2 regions of the Leucobacter sp. UCMA 4100 genome follow, and region 2 is predicted to be linked to the other one. Evidence: predicted binding sites of a transcription regulator. Region 2 holds the regulator's gene; the other holds the start of a gene.
What was found. The regulator HspR, encoded in region 2, represses chaperone genes until heat shock. The targets are predictions, from matches to a motif close to AAGTTGAGTCNNNNNGACTCAACTT.

Region 1 (8,663 bases), 710 kb from region 2:
GTGGTGCTGCCGGCCTCGAGTGCCCCGCGGAGTTCTGCGATTGAGGCTTCAACGACGTCGATCATGAGCGCTCTCCTGTGACGAGTGGTTGCTGTTGGGTGATGCAGTGAATGCCGCCTCCGCGTGCGAAGATCGGCCGGGCATCGACCGTTACGGCTCGACGCCCGGGGTATGCACGCTCAAGAATATCGCGTGCCCGTGCGTCGGCCTCAGGTTCGCCGAAGCCACACACCACGATGCCGTCATTGACCACGAGGTGGTTGAGGTAGCTCCAGTCGACAAAGCCCTCATCGTCGCGCAGTTCGGCGGGCGCGGGTACGTCGATCACTTCGAGCGCGCGGCCTGCAGCGTCGGTCTGGCCTTCCAGCATGACCTTGAGTTCGCGGGTCACTTCGTGGTCGGGGTGCGCGGGGTCGTCCTGGCGGTGCAGAAGCACCTTGCCGGGCGAAGCGAACGCGGCGACAATGTCGACGTGGCCGTTCGTGCCGAAGTCGTCGTAGTCGCGGGTGAGGCCGCGGGGCAGCCAGATGGCCTTCGTGGCGCCCAGGGTGCGTGCCATTTCGGCTTCGACGCGTGCCTTGTTGGCGAAGGGGTTTCGGTTCGGGTCGAGTTGCACCGTCTCGGTGAGCAGCACGGTGCCCTCGCCGTCAACGTGAATGCCGCCGCCCTCGTTCACGAGCACCGAGCTCACGAGCTCGGCCCCCACCTGTTCGGCGATGATCGGGGCGATGCCCGCCGAGACCTGCCACTCGGCCCACTCGGGTGCTCCCCAGCCGTTGAAAATCCACGAGACCGCACCGAGCACGCCGGGGCGTTCGTCGTCGATGACGAAGGTTGGGCCGAAGTCCCGCATCCAGAACTCGTCGAGGGGCGACTCCATGATCTCGACCGCTGAGCCGAGCATGTTCTTTGCGCGGGTCATCTCGGTAGGATCGACGACCATGGTCACGGGCTCGAACTCGGCGATGGTGAGCGCGGTTTCGCTCCACGACGCGTATGCGGTCTCTGCCTCAGCGGCGTTCTCGCCGAGGGTTATCCCTGCTCGGGGAAACGCCATCCAGGTACGTTCGTGTGTGTCACCCTCGTGCGGCATGCGCCAGCCCATGTCTTCTCCTTTGTAGAGCATTTCGTCGTGCGGGTGCCTGTGAGCCCGCCCTCCGCGAAGAGCCGCGAAGCTATTGATCACTCGATCAATAAGTAATCATCTTACACTGGAGTCATCATGTCAACACCCGCCTCACGCCCTCGCGTTCGCAAAACACCCGACCAGCGATCGGACGAGATCCACACCGCAGCCGCAGCGCTCGCTCGCGAAGCGGGCCTCTCTGCGCTCACGCTGCGCTCGGTCGCAACGCGCGCTGGCGTCGCGCCGGGGCTCGTCGCCCACTACGCGGGCACCATGGAAGAACTCGTTGCCCGAACTTTTCGAGAACTCGTGAGTTCAGAGCTCGAAGAGGTGCTGACCGAGGCGAGGCAGGTGACGGGCGGGCCGGCGAGGCTCGCGCGCATGATCGCGACCGTGCTGCGTCGTGACCACAACGACATCACGCTCGTGTGGGTTGACGCGTGGTCGCTTGGCCGGGGCAGCAAGGCGCTCTCGCTCATGATCGATGAGCAGATGGGTGATTGGCAGCGTGGCATTACCGAGATCATCGCCGAGGGGCGGGCCGAGGGGGTGTTTCGCCTCGATGATGAAGAAGCCGTTGCCTGGCACATTCTTGCGATGATCGACGGTATGGCCGCCCACGCACTCGCGCGTGGAACCGACGCGGCACTCTTCGCGAGCCGTCTCGCCGAGGCGTGCGAAACGCTCGTTGGTGCGAGGCCGGGGCTCATTCAGGAGCGACTGGAGCCCATGCTCGGTGACGAGGGGCAGAGCGCTGCAGCTGCGGTCTAACCCCGCTTGCGCAGCATCCCGATCGAGAAACCCACGCACGCGCCCAGCGCAAAACCGATTGCGGCGCCGACATCAACGGAATCCCAGCTGAGCCCGAGCAGCGCGCCCGCGCCACCGCCGACGATTGCGCCGCCGAGCACCCAGCCGGTTGACGACTGAAATAGCCGATTGTTCTCTGACATACCGCCAGCCTACAGAGAAACGGGCAAAGGTGAACGAGCCATGCGGCGTTTGGCCTTGCCCTGTGAGGGCGGGCCTTGAGGGGCCGCTCGCTAGGGGAGCGGAACCGGGTCGATGGGAGGGTTGATCGCGGGCACGTCGATGTAGCCCGAAAGCAGCACCTCGTCGACGACCTGATCGGGGTTTTCGAGACCGAGTGACGCGAGGCCCAGGCGAATGAAACGCAGACGCTTGCGGCGGTTCTGCGGCGTGGGGGTGCGGCTCGGGATGAGGGTGGTGCCGATGTTTGTCGCGAGCATGAACTCACCGAACTCTTCGACATCGACCTCGGGGGCGATCTGGCCGCTGTCCTGGGCCTGCTTGAGGAACGAGACGAGGCCGTCGAGCCACTCGAAGATGAGCTCTGAGATGGCGCTCGGCGGTGCCCCACGGTCGGTGAGCAGTACGAGTGTCGAGGCGACGCACACGTTCTTCGCGGCGATCGCGCTCAGCTGCACGAGGTAGGCGACTGCCGCGTGAATGCCGCTGTTCGGAAACGCGGCCCGGGTCACCCGGTCAGAGTCTTCGATGGCCTGGCTCAGCTGTTCGCCGAGGCCTGAGAGCAGCTCATCTTTGGTCGGGAAGTGGTGGGCGAGTGCGCCCTTCGTCAAGCCAAGGCGGCCTGCCACCGACGAGAGCGTTGCTGCGGCATACCCGCGTTCGACGAACTCTTGGGCGGCGGCCTCAAGAATTTGTTGGCGTTTCTGTTGTGCGGTCAATTGGGTCCCCCTCGGTCAACCACTGTAGCGAAAGAGCTTGTGAAAATATGAACGCGAAAATGCGAGAAGATAGCGAGCATTTTAGCGGAAGAGTACGTCACCAGGGTGGGTTACACGCCACCACAGGTCAGGTTGGGTGAGCGGGGCTGTGGTGACGAGCTCGATCTGCTCTTCGCCCGCCGGTGTTGAGACGGTCATTGTGCCCACCGTGGCACCGCTTTTGGCGGTTTCTGGCGTCGTGACGGTAAGGCCCTCGCGGGTCACGCTTTCGCCGGGCAAAAGGGTCACCTCGGCCGCTGCGTCGGCAGCCGTGACCTCGATGGTGGCGCCCGACCAGTCGGTGAGCGTGCCGAGTAGCTCGCCCGCCTGGAGCGGGGCGACCGAGAGGGGGAGCTTGTCGAGCTCGCCGAGCATCTCGCGACCAGAGCTGGCTCGTTCTCGCAAAGACCCGCGGCCCATCGTTGCCGAGATTTGATCGTAGCTGCGCCCGTTGCTCGTGCGCTCTTGCGCGACGAGCAGATTGAAGCCGGCCGAGAGCGACCGCCCGGTCTTGATGCCGAGAATGCCCTGCTCAACACCGAGCAGGGGGTTGGTGTTCTCGACGTAGCCGGCACCCTCGACGTAGGCCGACTCCTGCGTGATGAACTGGGTGATCACGGGGTCTTTGAGGGCGATGCGGCCCACGCGAACGAGGTCGCTCGGGCTTGCCTTATTGCCCTCGTCCATGCCCGAGGGCTCGCGAAACTCGATCGAGTCGAGCCCGTTTTTCTCGGCCCAGGCGTGCACAGCGGCGACGAATGCATCGTTGCTGTCAAAGACGGTGTAGGCGTATGCGGTCACCATGTCGTTTGCCGAGGGGAGGAAGATGAGGGTGAAAAGATCGGTGAGCGGTATCTCGGTGCCGACGGGCATAGGAAACGCGACGCCCTCATCGGCGATGAAGGCCTCCTGGCGCTCGCGATCGGCCTGGGTCCACGTGTAGGTGCCCCACGTCGAAAGGTCGGGGTCGAGCGGGGCCGCATCAAGGCAGACCAAGACCGTAATGAGCTTGGAAATGCTCGCGAGCGGGTAGGCGGTCTCGTCGTTCGACCACACGGTGTCTTGCTCGGCGAAGCCGACGGCGGTGGGCTTGGGTTTTGCGAGCACCATCTCGTGCGCCTGGGTATCGCCGTGGTGGATCGGGGCCAGTGCCCCCTCTGCCTCAGCGAACGTCGGCTTGATCGGTGGCGCGGCCGCGACCGCGGCGACGTAGCCGCCGCCAGCGAGCAGCAGCGCGCAGGTGACCGAGAGTGTGACGAGAAGGGGCTTCTTGCTCCTGCTGCTTGGTGAATTCATGAGCCCTCTCGGCCATTGCGGGAGCGCGAGGCCCGGCTGTTGTCTTGACGTATCGTACCAGGCGAGGTGTTGATATGGGGGTAAAAGAGTAGAGAAATTGTGGGCAGTTTGATAAACTTGAGTCAACTAAGCTCAAGTTTGAAATGGACAGCGAAAGGAGCGCCCATGCAACCAGGAATGCAGCCGCAGCAGCAAGAAGAACCGCAGTCTGCGCTCGAACAATTTGGCATTAACCTCACCGAGGTCGCCCGAACCGGAAAGCTTGATCCGGTGATTGGTCGCGATGCCGAGATTCGCCGTGTGAGCCAGGTGCTCACGAGGCGCACCAAGAACAACCCCGTGCTCATCGGCGAGCCCGGCGTCGGTAAAACGGCCGTCGTCGAGGGGCTCGCCCAGCGCATCGTTGCGGGCGACGTCGCCGAGTCACTGCGCGATAAAGAACTCATCTCACTCGATATCTCGGCGCTCGTTGCGGGAGCCAAGTACCGGGGTGAGTTCGAAGAGCGCATGAAGGCCGTGCTCAAAGAAATTCATGACAGTGATGGCAAGATCATCACCTTCATTGACGAGCTGCACACGCTCATGGGCGCTGGCGGCGGTGAATCGTCGGTGGCCGCATCGCAGATGCTGAAGCCCATGCTCGCCCGTGGTGAGCTGCGCCTCATTGGCGCGACAACGCTTGACGAGTACCGCGAGTACATCGAGGCTGACGCGGCCCTTGAACGTCGCTTTCAGCAGGTGTACGTCGGCGAGCCAAGTGTTGAAGACTCGGTCGCGATCTTGCGTGGGCTCAAGGAGCGCTACGAGGCGCACCACAAGGTGACGATCGCCGACTCGGCGCTCGTTGCCGCCGCCGCGCTCTCGAACCGCTACATCACGTCGCGTCAGTTGCCCGATAAGGCGATTGACCTCATCGACGAAGCGGCGAGCCGGCTCCGCATGGAGATTGATAGCGCACCGATTGAGATCGACGAACTGCGCCGCGCGGTCGACCGGATGAAACTCGAAGAAATGGCACTCAAGGGTGAAAAGGACGACGCCTCGAAAGAGCGCCTCGCGCACCTGCGCGAAACGCTCGCCGAGCAGCAGGAGAAACTGCGCGTGCTCGAAACGAAGTGGGAAGAGGAGCGCTCGGGGCTCAATAAGCTCGGTGAGTTGCGTGAGCAGCTTGACCGCGCGAAGGTGCGGGCTGATCTCGCGCAGCGCGAGGGACGTCTCGAGGAGGCTTCGCGCCTGCTCTACGGTGAGATTCCGCTGCTTGAGCGCCAGCTGGGCGAGGCCGAACGCCGCGAGCACGAGCTTTCGGGCGAGCGCATGATCAACGATCAGGTGACCGACGAAGACATCGCCGGCGTGGTCGCCGCCTGGACGGGCGTTCCCGTCGGCAAGCTCATGCAGGGCGAGACCGAAAAGCTCCTCGCGCTTGAAGCCGAGCTTGGTCAGCGACTCGTCGGTCAGGAAGACGCGGTCAAGGCCGTGGCCGACGCGGTCCGTCGCAGCCGCGCTGGCGTATCAGACCCGAACCGGCCCACCGGCTCATTCATGTTCCTTGGGCCCACCGGCGTCGGCAAGACCGAGCTCGCGAAAGCGCTCGCCGAGTTTCTCTTTGACGACGAGCGCGCCATCGTGCGTATCGATATGTCAGAGTACGGCGAGAAACACTCGGTGTCGCGTCTTGTGGGAGCCCCTCCCGGCTACATCGGCTATGAACAGGGCGGTCAGCTCACCGAAGCGGTGCGGCGCAGGCCGTACTCGGTGGTGCTGCTCGACGAGGTCGAGAAGGCGCACCCCGAGGTGTTCGACGTGCTCCTGCAGGTGCTTGACGACGGGCGCCTCACCGACGGTCAGGGGCGCACGGTCGACTTTCGCAACGTCATTCTCATTCTCACCTCGAACCTCGGCAGTCAGTTTCTTGTTGACCCGGCACTCAGCTGGGAAGAGAAGGAGCTCGCCGTCGGTGAGGCGGTGCGCCAGGCTTTCAAGCCCGAGTTCATCAACCGTCTCGACGAGATCGCGATCTTCAGGCCCCTGTCTGAAGACAACCTTGCCCACATCGTGGGTATCTCGGTCGACCGCCTGCGCTCGAGGCTCGAGGGCAAGCGTCTCGAGATCGAGGTGAGCGACGAGGCCCGCAACTGGCTCGCTAGGCGCGGCTACGATCCGCTCTACGGTGCGCGGCCGCTGCGACGCCTCATGCAGACCGAGATTGATGACCGTCTCGCGAGGGGCATTCTCGCCGGCGAAATTCACGATGGCGATCACGTGAGCGTCACGGTCGCGGGCGACGGCGAATCGCTCGAGGTTGTGAGCGAGAGGCCGCGATCCGCAGAATAATGATCACAAAACGGTAACGAAACGAGGTAAGCTGGCGCCATCGTGATGAAGCGAGGGGGTCAGGTGCAGTTTCGAAGCAACGGGAGCGGGCGTCGACGCGCCGTCGTGATCGGGGCTGTCGCGGCACTGGTGTGCTCGGCAGCCCTCGGCACGGCGGCGCTCGCCGCGACCGCCCAACCCAACGCGCACCGTGCGCTCAAGGCCGACGGTGTTGGCGTGATTGCGCACCGAGGCGCGGCCTCTGCGGCGCCCGAGAACACGCTCGCGAGCGTGCGCTACGGGCTCGAGCAAGACGTCGACTTTGTTGAGATTGACGTGCGGCTCACCAAAGACAACGTGCCGGTGCTCATGCACGACTCCCGCGTCGACCGAACCACGAACGGTGCGGGTGAGGTCTCGAAGCTCACCCACCGCCAGATCGCAAAACTCGACGCGGGAAGCTGGTTCAGCCGCGAATACCGCGGCGAGCCCGTGCCAACCTTCGACGACTTTCTCGACGTGTTTGTGCCGGCACGCTCGCTCGCCTTCGTCGAGCTCAAGGGAACTTGGCGGCCCACCGAGATCAAGGCGTTACTCGGCGAGGTCGAGAAGCGGGAGGCGAGCGAGCGCATCGTTTGGCAAAGCTTTGACGAGACGACCATGCGAAGGCTCACCGAGGCAAGCCCAGGGGCCGCGCGGGTCAAGCTCACCAAGAGCATTGACGACGATCTCGTGAGCCTCGTCGACGAACTCGACATCGACGGTATTGGTGCGGGGCTCGACCTCATCGAGCAGCATCTCGACACCGTACATACGCTCTCCGGCGAGGGTGTTGCGACCTTCGCCTATACGCTCAACGACGAGATCGCGTGGGAGGCCGCTGAGACCGCCGGGGTCGACCTCATCGTGACCGATAGCGTACCTGAATTGCAGGAGTGGCTTGATCGTTAAGGTTCGTGCGCGAGGATGAGAAGTGTTACCAACAATGAAGAAGGGACGCACGACATGCTCGATCTACAAGCGCAACACGGGGCCGGATCTCTGGTTCTGGGCGGCAACGTTTTTGGCTGGACAGCGAACGAAGAGCAGTCATTTGCGGTGCTCGATCGTTTCCTTGAGCGCGGCGGAAAGATGGTCGATACCGCCGACGGCTACTCGCACTGGGTGCCAGACCACAAGGGCGGCGAATCAGAAGAGGTCATTGGGCGGTGGCTCGCGAGCCGTGGTGCACACGGAAGAATGACCGTCGCAACGAAGGTTTCAACGCACCCCGAGTACAGCGGGCTTGATCCGCTCAATGTTCGTCGCGCGGCAGAGGCATCACTTGGGCGGCTCGGTGTCGAGACCATCGATCTGTACTGGGCTCACTTCGACGACCCCGACACACCCATTGTCGAAACCGCTGCCGCATTTTCTGACCTCAAACGCGAGGGCAAGATTGGGGCGATCGGCCTGTCGAACTACTCGGCAGAACGCGTTGCCGAATGGTTTGAGGTCGCACGAGCCGAAAACCTCGAGTTGCCGGTCGCGCTGCAGCCGCACTACAACCTCGTTGAGCGCGACTACGAAACGAACGGATTGCGTGCGGTGGCCGAGACCGAGTCACTCAAGGTGTTCCCGTACTTCGCGCTCGCCGCGGGGTTCCTGACGGGCAAGTACCGCTCGGCCAACGACGCTGAGGCCGAGGGCGCGAGCCCCAGGGCTGGCGGCGCCCTGCAGTACCTCGATGCCCGTGGCGAGAAGGTGCTCGCAGCGCTCGACAGCGTTGCCGCGACGCACGAGGCGCAGGTTGCCGCGGTTGCGCTCGCGTGGCTGCGCCAGCAACCCACGATCACCGCACCCATTGCAAGCGCCCGAACGCTCGAACAGCTTGAGGTGCTCGGTGAATCGGTGCGCCTTGAACTGAGCGACGCAGAGCTCACCTCACTCACCGAAGCGAGCAGTACCGCCGCGTAGGCAGGAATCGAGGCCGCGCCAGCGCGTATCTGGCCGGGATGCAGCTCAGCTTGCACCCGGGCCTGAGAGAATAGAGGCGTGACCGAAGAACGCGTAGCCCCAGAGCCCCACCCCGAGCGAACCACCGCGGGGGTGGGGCCCTGGCCGGGCGAATGGCCCACCGAGCCCTTCTACGACCCCGAACTGCTCGAACACGGCGATAGCCGAAACGTGATCGACCGCTA
Region 2 (8,663 bases):
GAAGCTCATCGAGCGCAACACCGCTATTCCGACGAAGCGTTCAGAAACCTTCACGACGGCCGACGACAACCAGCCTTCGGTATCGATTCAGGTGTTCCAGGGCGAGCGCGAGTTCACCCGCGACAACAAGAACCTCGGTACCTTCGAGCTGACGGGCATTGCCCCGGCACCTCGTGGCGTTCCGCAGATCGAGGTCACCTTCGACATCGACGCGAACGGCATCGTTCAGGTATCGGCCAAGGACAAGGGCACTGGCACCGAGCAGACCATCACGATTTCTGGTGGATCATCGCTGTCGCAAGACGACATCGATCGCATGGTGCGCGAGGCCGAGGAGCACGCTGAGGAAGACAAGCAGCGCGCCGAGACGCTCGAGAAGCGTAACGCGGCCGAGAACCTTGCCTACTCGGTAGAAAAGCTCATCTCAGAGAACGGCGACAAGCTTCCTGAAGATGTGAAGACCGAGGTTCAGGGTGACCTTGACGAGCTGAAGCAGGCGCTCGCTGGCGAAGACGAGGCTGCGGTTCAGACCGCCTTCGACAAGCTCAACGAGAGCCAGGGCAAGCTCGGCCAGGCCATCTACGAGGCCGCACAGCAGGAGGCCCCAGCGGCCGACACTGAGGGTCAGGCAGACGAAGAAGACGTTATCGACGCAGAGGTTGTCGAAGATGACGAGGAGCAGAAGTAGCCATGACACAGCACGAGGATCTCACGCCGGAGAACGGCGAGAACCCCTCAGCTGAAGAGCAGCAGCCAGGGTCGGGAGCAGGCGCTCCCGACCCTGAGCCGCACTCGGCAGAAGAGGGCGACCTGACCGTCGAAGACATTCTTGGCGCTGAGCAGAGCGCAGAGGCTAAGGGCGAGGGCGCGGCAGCTGAAGAAGCGGCCGAGGATGAAAGCCCCTATCTCGAAGACCTCCGTAGGCTCACCGCCGAATACGCGAACTACCGTAAGCGCACGGAAGATAACCGTGAGCTTGAAGAGCAGCGGGCGAAGGCCAAGGTCATCGAATCACTGCTCACCGTGCTCGATGATCTCGACCGCGCAGAGGCCCACGGCGATCTCGTCGAGGGCACCGCGTTCCTCACCATCGCGCAAAAGATTCGTACCATGCTCGAAAAGCAAGGGCTCGAATCGTTCGGTGAGAAAGGCGAAGCCTTTGATCCGCAGCATCACGAAGCTATCGCGCAGGTGCCGGTTCCCGGTACAGAGTCAGAGACGGTTCTCGATGTTGTGGAACGGGGGTATCGCATCGGCTTGGTCGAACTTCGCCCCGCGAAGGTCGCAGTGGCGGTGAGTGCCGATGGCTAGTCAAGATTGGCTTGAAAAAGACTTCTATAAGATGCTCGGTGTCTCAAAAGATGTGAGTGACGCCGAACTCAAGAAAGCCTTTCGCAAGCTTGCCAGGAAATACCACCCCGACTCGAATCCAGACGATGCGAAAGCAGAATCCCGATTCAAAGAGATCAGCGAAGCCTACGATGTGCTGAGCGATCCCGAGCAGCGCGAAGAGTACGACCAGATCCGTGCGATGGGCGCCGGTGGCGCACGGTTCACCTCGGGTGGCCAGGGCTTTGAAGACATGTTCGGCGGTCCCTTCGGGGGCGGTGGCGGGCACTTCTCTTACCAGGGTGCCCCGGGCGGCTTCGAAGACATTTTTGGCGGCATGTTCGGTGGCGGGGGTGCTCGTGCCCCACAGCGCGGGCGAGACATCGCCACCTCAACGGTGCTCGATCTCGAAACCGCGGCCCAGGGCTCGACCCTGACCCTGCGAACCTCGACGGGGGAGAGCACGCGAGTGCGCATTCCCGCCGGCGTCAAAGACGGACAGAAGATCAAGGTGCGGGGCAAGGGAGAGCCAAGCCCCGACGGCGGGCCCGCAGGCGACATTATTCTCACGGTCACCGTGCGCAAGCACCCGGTGTACCGGCGTGAAGACAACAACCTGCGACTCACTGTTCCCATCACCTTCACCGAGGCTGTGCTCGGCGCCACGATCGAGGTGCCGACGCTTGGCGGCGGTTCGGTCAAGTTACGCGTGCAGCCGGGAACCCCGAGCGGGCGAGTGTTGCGCGTCAAGGGCCGCGGTGTGAAAACATCGAAGGTCACCGGTGACCTGCTCGCAGAGGTGCAGGTGGCCGTTCCGGCTCACCTCACGAGTGAGCAGCGCAAGGCGCTTGACGCCTGGCATGCGGTTGAACCCGAAGAAGATCCGCGCGCAGATCTTGTTTCACGAATGAAGTAACCACTGTCGGTGGCCCTCCCGTAAGGGCCACCGACACCACACACGTAAGGGAGGTGCACCATGGCACAGCGTAAAAAACTCGTGGTCGATAAATACAGCCCCGTGTTTGCCGTCGGTGCTGCTGCAGAGCTCGCTGAAATGCACCCCCAGACACTGCGCCAGTATGACCGTATTGGTCTCGTTGTTCCCGGTCGCACAAGCGGCGGAACAAGGCGCTACAGCCTGCACGATATTGAGCGACTGCGGCAGGTTGCGAGCTACTCGGCTGAGGGGCTCAGCCTCGAGGGTATTCGCCGGGTACTGCAGCTCAACGATAAGGTTCGCGGCCTCGAAGAGCGGGTTCGCGAGCTCGAACAGGCGCTCGCACGCGAGATGCTGAAACACCCAGAACGGCGTGTGTTTGCCGCCGGTTCAGAGGGTGAGGTCGTCACGCTCAGGCGCGGCACCCGAACGCAGCGTCGCGCCGAGGTCGTTGTATGGCGACCCGACCGCGGGTGAGCGTAGCCGTGACGATTGACTACGAAGCGCTGCGGCGCGAGCCTGACCTTGAGGCTCACGACCTCATTGCGTATGACGCAACCGACCAACTGCTCGTCCGGCGAGCAGCTGAACTGCGGGACAACTTTTCTGGCGAGAAGCCCGGTGACACCGTTGTCATCGGCGAACGCCACGGTGCCATAACCCTCAGCCTCGTGCTGCCCCAGGAGCAGGGCGGGCACGGCCTCACCGGGGTGCGAGTGTTTCAGGACACCCTGCTCAACGAGCGTGCGCTCATGTGCAACGCGGCAAGGCTTGGGCTCGAGGGCGAGTTCCCCTTCACCCGTGAGGAGCTTGGCCGTGACCTCGTCAAAGGCGCGAAGACCGTGCTCCTGCAGCTCCCCAAATCACTCGACGAACTCGCCGAGATCGCCTACTGGGTTGCGACGAACGCCGACCCCGAGGCCACGCTCATCGCCGGCGGGCGAGTGAAACACATGACCCTCGCACAAAACGAGGTACTCTCCCGATTCTTCACCACGGTGCAGGCCGAACGCGCCGAGAGAAAGTCGCGACTGCTCATCGCGACGGGACCCGTCGATGACCCGGCCGATCCGCCGTTTCCGGTGACGGGGGTCGATGCCGACCTGCCGTTTGCACTGCACGCATACGGGGCAACCTTCGGTGGGCCAACACTCGACCACGGGAGCCGGTTGCTGCTGAGACACCTCCCAGAGATCGCGCCAGAGGCCACCCGCATCGTCGACCTCGGCTGCGGTAACGGCTCGCTCGCAGTCGCTGCAGCCCTCGCTAGGCCGACTGCACAGGTGCACGCGACCGACCAGTCGTGGGCCGCGGTCAACGCGACGAACGCGACCGCCAGGTGGGCCGGGGTCAGCGACAGAGTGACGGTCACGCGCGCCGACGGAGCCGAGGCGGTCGGCGACGGCTGGGCAGAGCTCATGCTCGTGAACCCACCGTTTCACGCCGGCCAGGTAGTTTCGGAGGAGATCGCCAGAACCCTCATCAGGGGAGCCGTGAGGGCACTGGCTGAGGGGGCAACCATACTGGTCGTCTATAATTCACACTTAGGGCATCGCGCCGTTATTGAACGTGAAATAGGCCCAACACAGCAGGTAGCGAGAGACCGCTCGTTCACCGTTGTGCGGGCAACGAAGCGTTGAAGAGTGAGGCTTCGGTCTCACTTTCGGCCATGCCGTCATCCGCGAGTATGAGGCAGCCCGAAGATCGCTAGTACCTAGGTACCAAGAATGGCTGGTCGGTGCACTTTTCGACGTGAAACCAGTGCCACCGAACTACACTGAAAACGATTCAGTAGCCTAGTGCAGGAGAAATTTTTGGCCGCTTTACCCACCGACCGCCCGCTGCGGGTGCTTATCGGTTGTGACACGCTGACCCCCGACGTCAACGGCGCTGCGCGCTTTACCGAGCGACTCGCGGCCGGCTTGCACGAGCGCGGCGTCGAGGTGCACCTCATGGCCCCAGCACCGAAGGGCGTGCGGCCCGGCGTGCACTACGAAACAATCGAGGGAGTCGAACTTCCCGTGCACCGCATCAAGAGCCAGAAGCTCTGGGGGCACGAGTGGGTTCGCTTCGTGTTTCCGTGGCGTGCGAAGCGTGAGGCCAAGCGCGTGATTGATACTGTGCAGCCCGACGCGGTGCACATTCAGTCGCACCTGCTCATCGGCAGGGGGCTCGCTCGCGAGGCGCACACACGCGGCATTCGCCTGCTCGCGACAAACCACATCATGCCCGAGAACATTCTCGACCCGAACACTCCCAAGTTTTTCAGCGTTCCGCTGCTCAAGTGGGCGTGGTGGGACGAGGGGAGGGTGCTCTCACTCGCCCAAGAGGTCACGACGCCAACTCGCAAGGCCGCCGATTTTCTCGAGCGCAACACCTCGCGTCGCGGTGTGGTGCCCGTGAGCTGTGGCATTGACCAGGCGAAGTACCGCGCAAACTTTGAGCCGCGCACCTCGCAGCGCATCGTCTTTGTCGGCCGTCTCAACCAAGAGAAGCAGATCGACACGATTCTGCGTTCGCTCACGCACATTCCCGAAGACCTCAACGTGCACTTCGACATCGTTGGCGGCGGCGACCAGCGCGAGCCCCTCACGGCGCTGGCAAACGAGCTCGGCGTCGCTGATCGGGTCGTGTGGCACGGCCTGTTGCCCGACGACGAACTGCGGCTCACGCTCACGAACGCGTCGATCTTTACCATCGCGTCAATTGCCGAACTACAGTCGATCGCGACGCTCGAGGCCATGGCCTCGGGGCTCCCAATCATCGCGGCCGACGCTATGGCACTGCCACACCTCGTCGAGGTGGGCAAGAACGGGTACCTCTTCACCCCGGGCGATGACCGGCAACTCGCAGCGCGCATCACCGAGATTCTGCGTCTCGACCAGCCCGAATTCGAGGCGATGCAGCGCTCGTCGCTCGAGATGGTCAAGGCCCACGACATTTCGACAACCCTCGACACCTTCGAACGCATGTACCGGGGCGAGTAACGCCCGTGCACATTCTGATCGTCACCGACCAGCACCCCGACACCATCGGGGGCGCTCAGGTGTCGATTCGGGTGCAACAGACCTTTCTCGAACGCGCCGGGCACCGCGTCACGATTGTCGCGCCAAGGCTCCTGAACCCGGGAACGGCGAAGACCACGACGCCAGGCGTCATTGAACTCCCAGCAATGCCCATCACGCGCGACAAAAGCTACGGCGCGAGCTGGCCGGGGCGCGCCTCGGTGCTACGGGTGCTCGCGCGCCTCGAATCCTTGCCTCCCGTCACCCTCGTGCACGTGCAAGGCGACTTTTGGGGTGCGCTCATCGGCTACCAGCTTGCGAGACGGTTGAACGTGCGCGCGGTCAACACGATGCACAATAATCTTGACGCCGGAACGCGGGCCGTGACGCCCTTCGCGCCCGCGGTGTTCTGGGCGTTGCGCGCGGTGCGACGCTGCGTGCTGGGCAGGCCCCGCTGGCCGGGCCGTGACGCCGCGACCGCTCGTCACCCGAAACCCCGCGGAGGCTGGGCCTACCTCGCGCAGCTCGCCGCCGACTCAAACGCGGTCGTGGCGCCCTCGCGACACTTCGCGGGCGACCTTGAGCGCGCTGGCGTTCCCGGCCCCTTCGCGATCATCGCGACCGGGGTGCACGATGACCTCATCGACGAGGTCAAGGCCGAGGGCTTCTCGCGCGGCCCGGGCGTGCGCGTGCTGTGGTGCGGGCGCATGAGCCCCGAGAAGCGTCTCACTGAAATGCTTGAGGCCTTCAGCATGTTTGTTGCGGCGGGTGGCCGTGCGCACCTCGTGGTCGTGGGCGCGGGCCTGCAGTACGACCAGGCGGTGCGCTTTGTGCGTGAGCACTCGCTGGGAGATCTCGTGACCTTCACAGGTGCCCTCTCGCATGCGCAAACGCTCGCCGAGATCTATCGTGCCGACGTGCTCGTGCAAACCTCGCGGGGCTTCGAAACCCAGGGAATGACCCCCTACGAAGCCGCGCTCCTCGGCACCCCGACGATTTTCTGCGACGCCAACATTGCGTCTGCGGTCGACGTTGCCCCGGCGTGGATCGAACCCAGCGGATCGGCCCCAGAGCTCGCCGCGGTTCTCACGACCGCCGTGGCAGAGATCGCCGCTGGCGCCCCGGGCGCGACACGCGTGCCTGAGCTGCTCACCGAGGGCATGCGCCAGTCAAGCCGCACCGAAGAGATGCTCGAGCTGTACCGGGCGGTATGCGAAGGCGTTTAGCGGCGCTGCGCGGCTCAAGTGCTGCGCGGCTCAAGTGCTGCGCGTTTCAGGTGTTGCGCGGCTCAGGCGCTGTGCGGCTTAGGCGCTACACAGCTTAGGCGCTGCCGCCTGCGTGAGAAACGGAAGCGGCCTAGAAGCGCCAGGGCACGGCCTGGAAGCCTGCCGGAGGAATCGGAGTCCAGTTCTCTTTCTTCGTCACAAGACCTGAACCGTATGGGTTGTTCGACTCGATGATCGTGAAGGTGCCGTCATCGTTGACCTCGGTAACGAGCACGGTGTGAACGCCCATGACCCACGCGTTGGGGGCCTGCAGGTTTTCGTACTGGATGATGTCGCCGGGCTCGACCATGTCGAGAGTGAGGCGAGCTGCGCCAACATAGTTTGAAACGGGTGATCCGCTGCCGGTCCACTGGCCGCCGCCTGCGTGCACCCAGCGCTTCGCTGAAATGATGCATTCGCCTGGCTGGCTCCAGCCGGTGGGGCGGCTCGTGCCGATCTCTGCCTCTGCCGCTGCGATCGTCGCTTCGACGTTGTAGCCGTGGCTTGGGGCTGAATCGATGTCGACAACTTCAAGCATGGTCTCGAGGTCGTGTGACTGCGTGAGCGACGCCTCGGTGTTGAGCTGTTGGCCGATTGATGCGAGCACCTCAGCGCTCGTTGCTGGCTCCATGGGAGAAGCGAGAGCTGGTGTAGCGCCGAGAGAAACCGTCAGTAGTGAGACGAGGGAGACAATGAATGTCTTACCAGTCTGTTGCTTCAAAAGTTGTTCCTTCGGTTGCCAACAAGAAAAGTCCAAGTAAATTGAACCTTCCCTAGTATGCGTTACCGTACCGTTATAAAGCAAGTTGTCGATGAAACTCACAGGGTTTGGCCGCATGCATTGCGACCTCACTATCTTACCCGAATTGCCGGCCCCGTGCTCGTTTGGCTGTTTCCACGCTGGCATCGGTGGCTTCGCGGCCGGCTTCGGTGCCCGGCTCGGTGCCTGCTTGCGGCCCTTGACGCGCGGCCCAGACAGGGCGCTTGCCGATCGGGTACTATGGCTCAGGTACCGGTGCTCGCATCGGTTCGGGAGGATTCGCCTAGCGGCCTATGGCGCACGCCTGGAACGCGTGTTGGGTTCACGCCCTCGAGGGTTCAAATCCCTCATCCTCCGCGGTGGCCCCAAAGCTCGCGCTCGTTGCGCGGGATTTGGGGCTTTTTCGCTCTTTGTGGGTGCTTCACTTCTGTGCTTGCTTATGTACTGCAGGTGTACTGGTGGCTGTTAGGTGCGGGGCAGGTGCAAGTGTGCGAGAGCCCTGCCTCCTAGCCCCGGTCACCGTCCTGAGGGAGAGCTCGGGTGCGTGCGGTCCCTTCGTGTGCTCAAACTGTGCGCTTTCTCGACCAGGGGTTCGATATCCGAACGCCACCCTCGAGATTCTCCCCTCGCAGGGCTACCCGTGCACCGTGTGGTCACTTTCTTCCTTCGTGTGGTCAAAAAGTGTCGAAAATTCGAGGCGGTTTCTAGCGGTCAGCGCAACAGTATCTCTTCGATGACCTCGGCCGGCTTCGCGAACGCTAACCGTTTCCGGGGCCGGTCGTTCATCTCCCACTCAACATAATCGAGATCTGCCTGACTGAACACACTCAGATCAGTGCCCTTGGGGAAATACTCCCGCAGTAACCCATTCGTGTTCTCATTCGTCGGCCGCTGCCAGGGCGAGTGCGGGTCGCAAAAGAACACATCAATATCAGCTCCCATAGCGACTTCTTGATGCTTACTCATCTCTTTGCCCTGGTCCCAGGTGAGAGTCCGACGAAGCACATCAGGTAACTCTTTCATCTTCGCGATAAGCCCCTCAGTGACTGCTTCTACCCGCGGTAACGAGGGGTCTAACCAAACAAGGAATAGATAGTTCGAGTGGCGTTCAACGACCGTCCCGATAGCGCTCTTGCCATCTTTCCCGATAATTAAGTCACCTTCCCAATGCCCAGGAACAGCCCGATCAAGTGCTTCTGCGGGACGGTCAACAATGTTCACCATCCCAGCAATTCGGCCCTGCCTAGACTGGCCAGAACGGTGACTGTGTCGGATCTTCCTCCCCGTACGAACCCGAACCTCAAGCTCGCGTTTGAGCCCACCCCTGGCAAGGAGATAGATCGCTTGATAGATCGTTTCGTGTGACA

Region 1: the regulator HspR is predicted to act here: its motif matches at 4,285-4,309, upstream of JSO19_RS08330 (ATP-dependent Clp protease ATP-binding subunit).

The regions. Positions count from the first base shown of each region.
Region 1 covers NZ_JAFEUS010000002.1:1,767,250-1,775,912, forward strand. The annotation lists gene JSO19_RS08300 (amidase) at 1-65, opposite strand, end outside; gene JSO19_RS08305 (agmatine deiminase family protein) at 62-1,105, opposite strand; gene JSO19_RS08310 (TetR/AcrR family transcriptional regulator) at 1,223-1,897, shown strand; gene JSO19_RS08315 (hypothetical protein) at 1,894-2,079, opposite strand; gene JSO19_RS08320 (TetR/AcrR family transcriptional regulator) at 2,170-2,835, opposite strand; gene JSO19_RS08325 (D-alanyl-D-alanine carboxypeptidase family protein) at 2,917-4,170, opposite strand; gene JSO19_RS08330 (ATP-dependent Clp protease ATP-binding subunit) at 4,336-6,504, shown strand; gene JSO19_RS08335 (glycerophosphodiester phosphodiesterase) at 6,568-7,434, shown strand; gene JSO19_RS08340 (aldo/keto reductase) at 7,489-8,439, shown strand; gene JSO19_RS08345 (TrmH family RNA methyltransferase) at 8,518-8,663, shown strand, end outside.
Region 2 covers NZ_JAFEUS010000002.1:1,060,442-1,069,104, reverse strand. The annotation lists gene dnaK (molecular chaperone DnaK) at 1-688, shown strand, start outside; gene JSO19_RS05165 (nucleotide exchange factor GrpE) at 691-1,311, shown strand; gene JSO19_RS05160 (DnaJ C-terminal domain-containing protein) at 1,304-2,245, shown strand; gene JSO19_RS05155 (heat shock protein transcriptional repressor HspR) at 2,306-2,743, shown strand; gene JSO19_RS05150 (class I SAM-dependent methyltransferase) at 2,722-3,906, shown strand; gene JSO19_RS05145 (glycosyltransferase) at 4,081-5,253, shown strand; gene JSO19_RS05140 (glycosyltransferase) at 5,259-6,497, shown strand; gene JSO19_RS05135 (CHAP domain-containing protein) at 6,628-7,257, opposite strand; tRNA gene JSO19_RS05130 (tRNA-Ser) at 7,569-7,653, shown strand; gene JSO19_RS05125 (IS30 family transposase) at 8,008-8,663, opposite strand, start outside.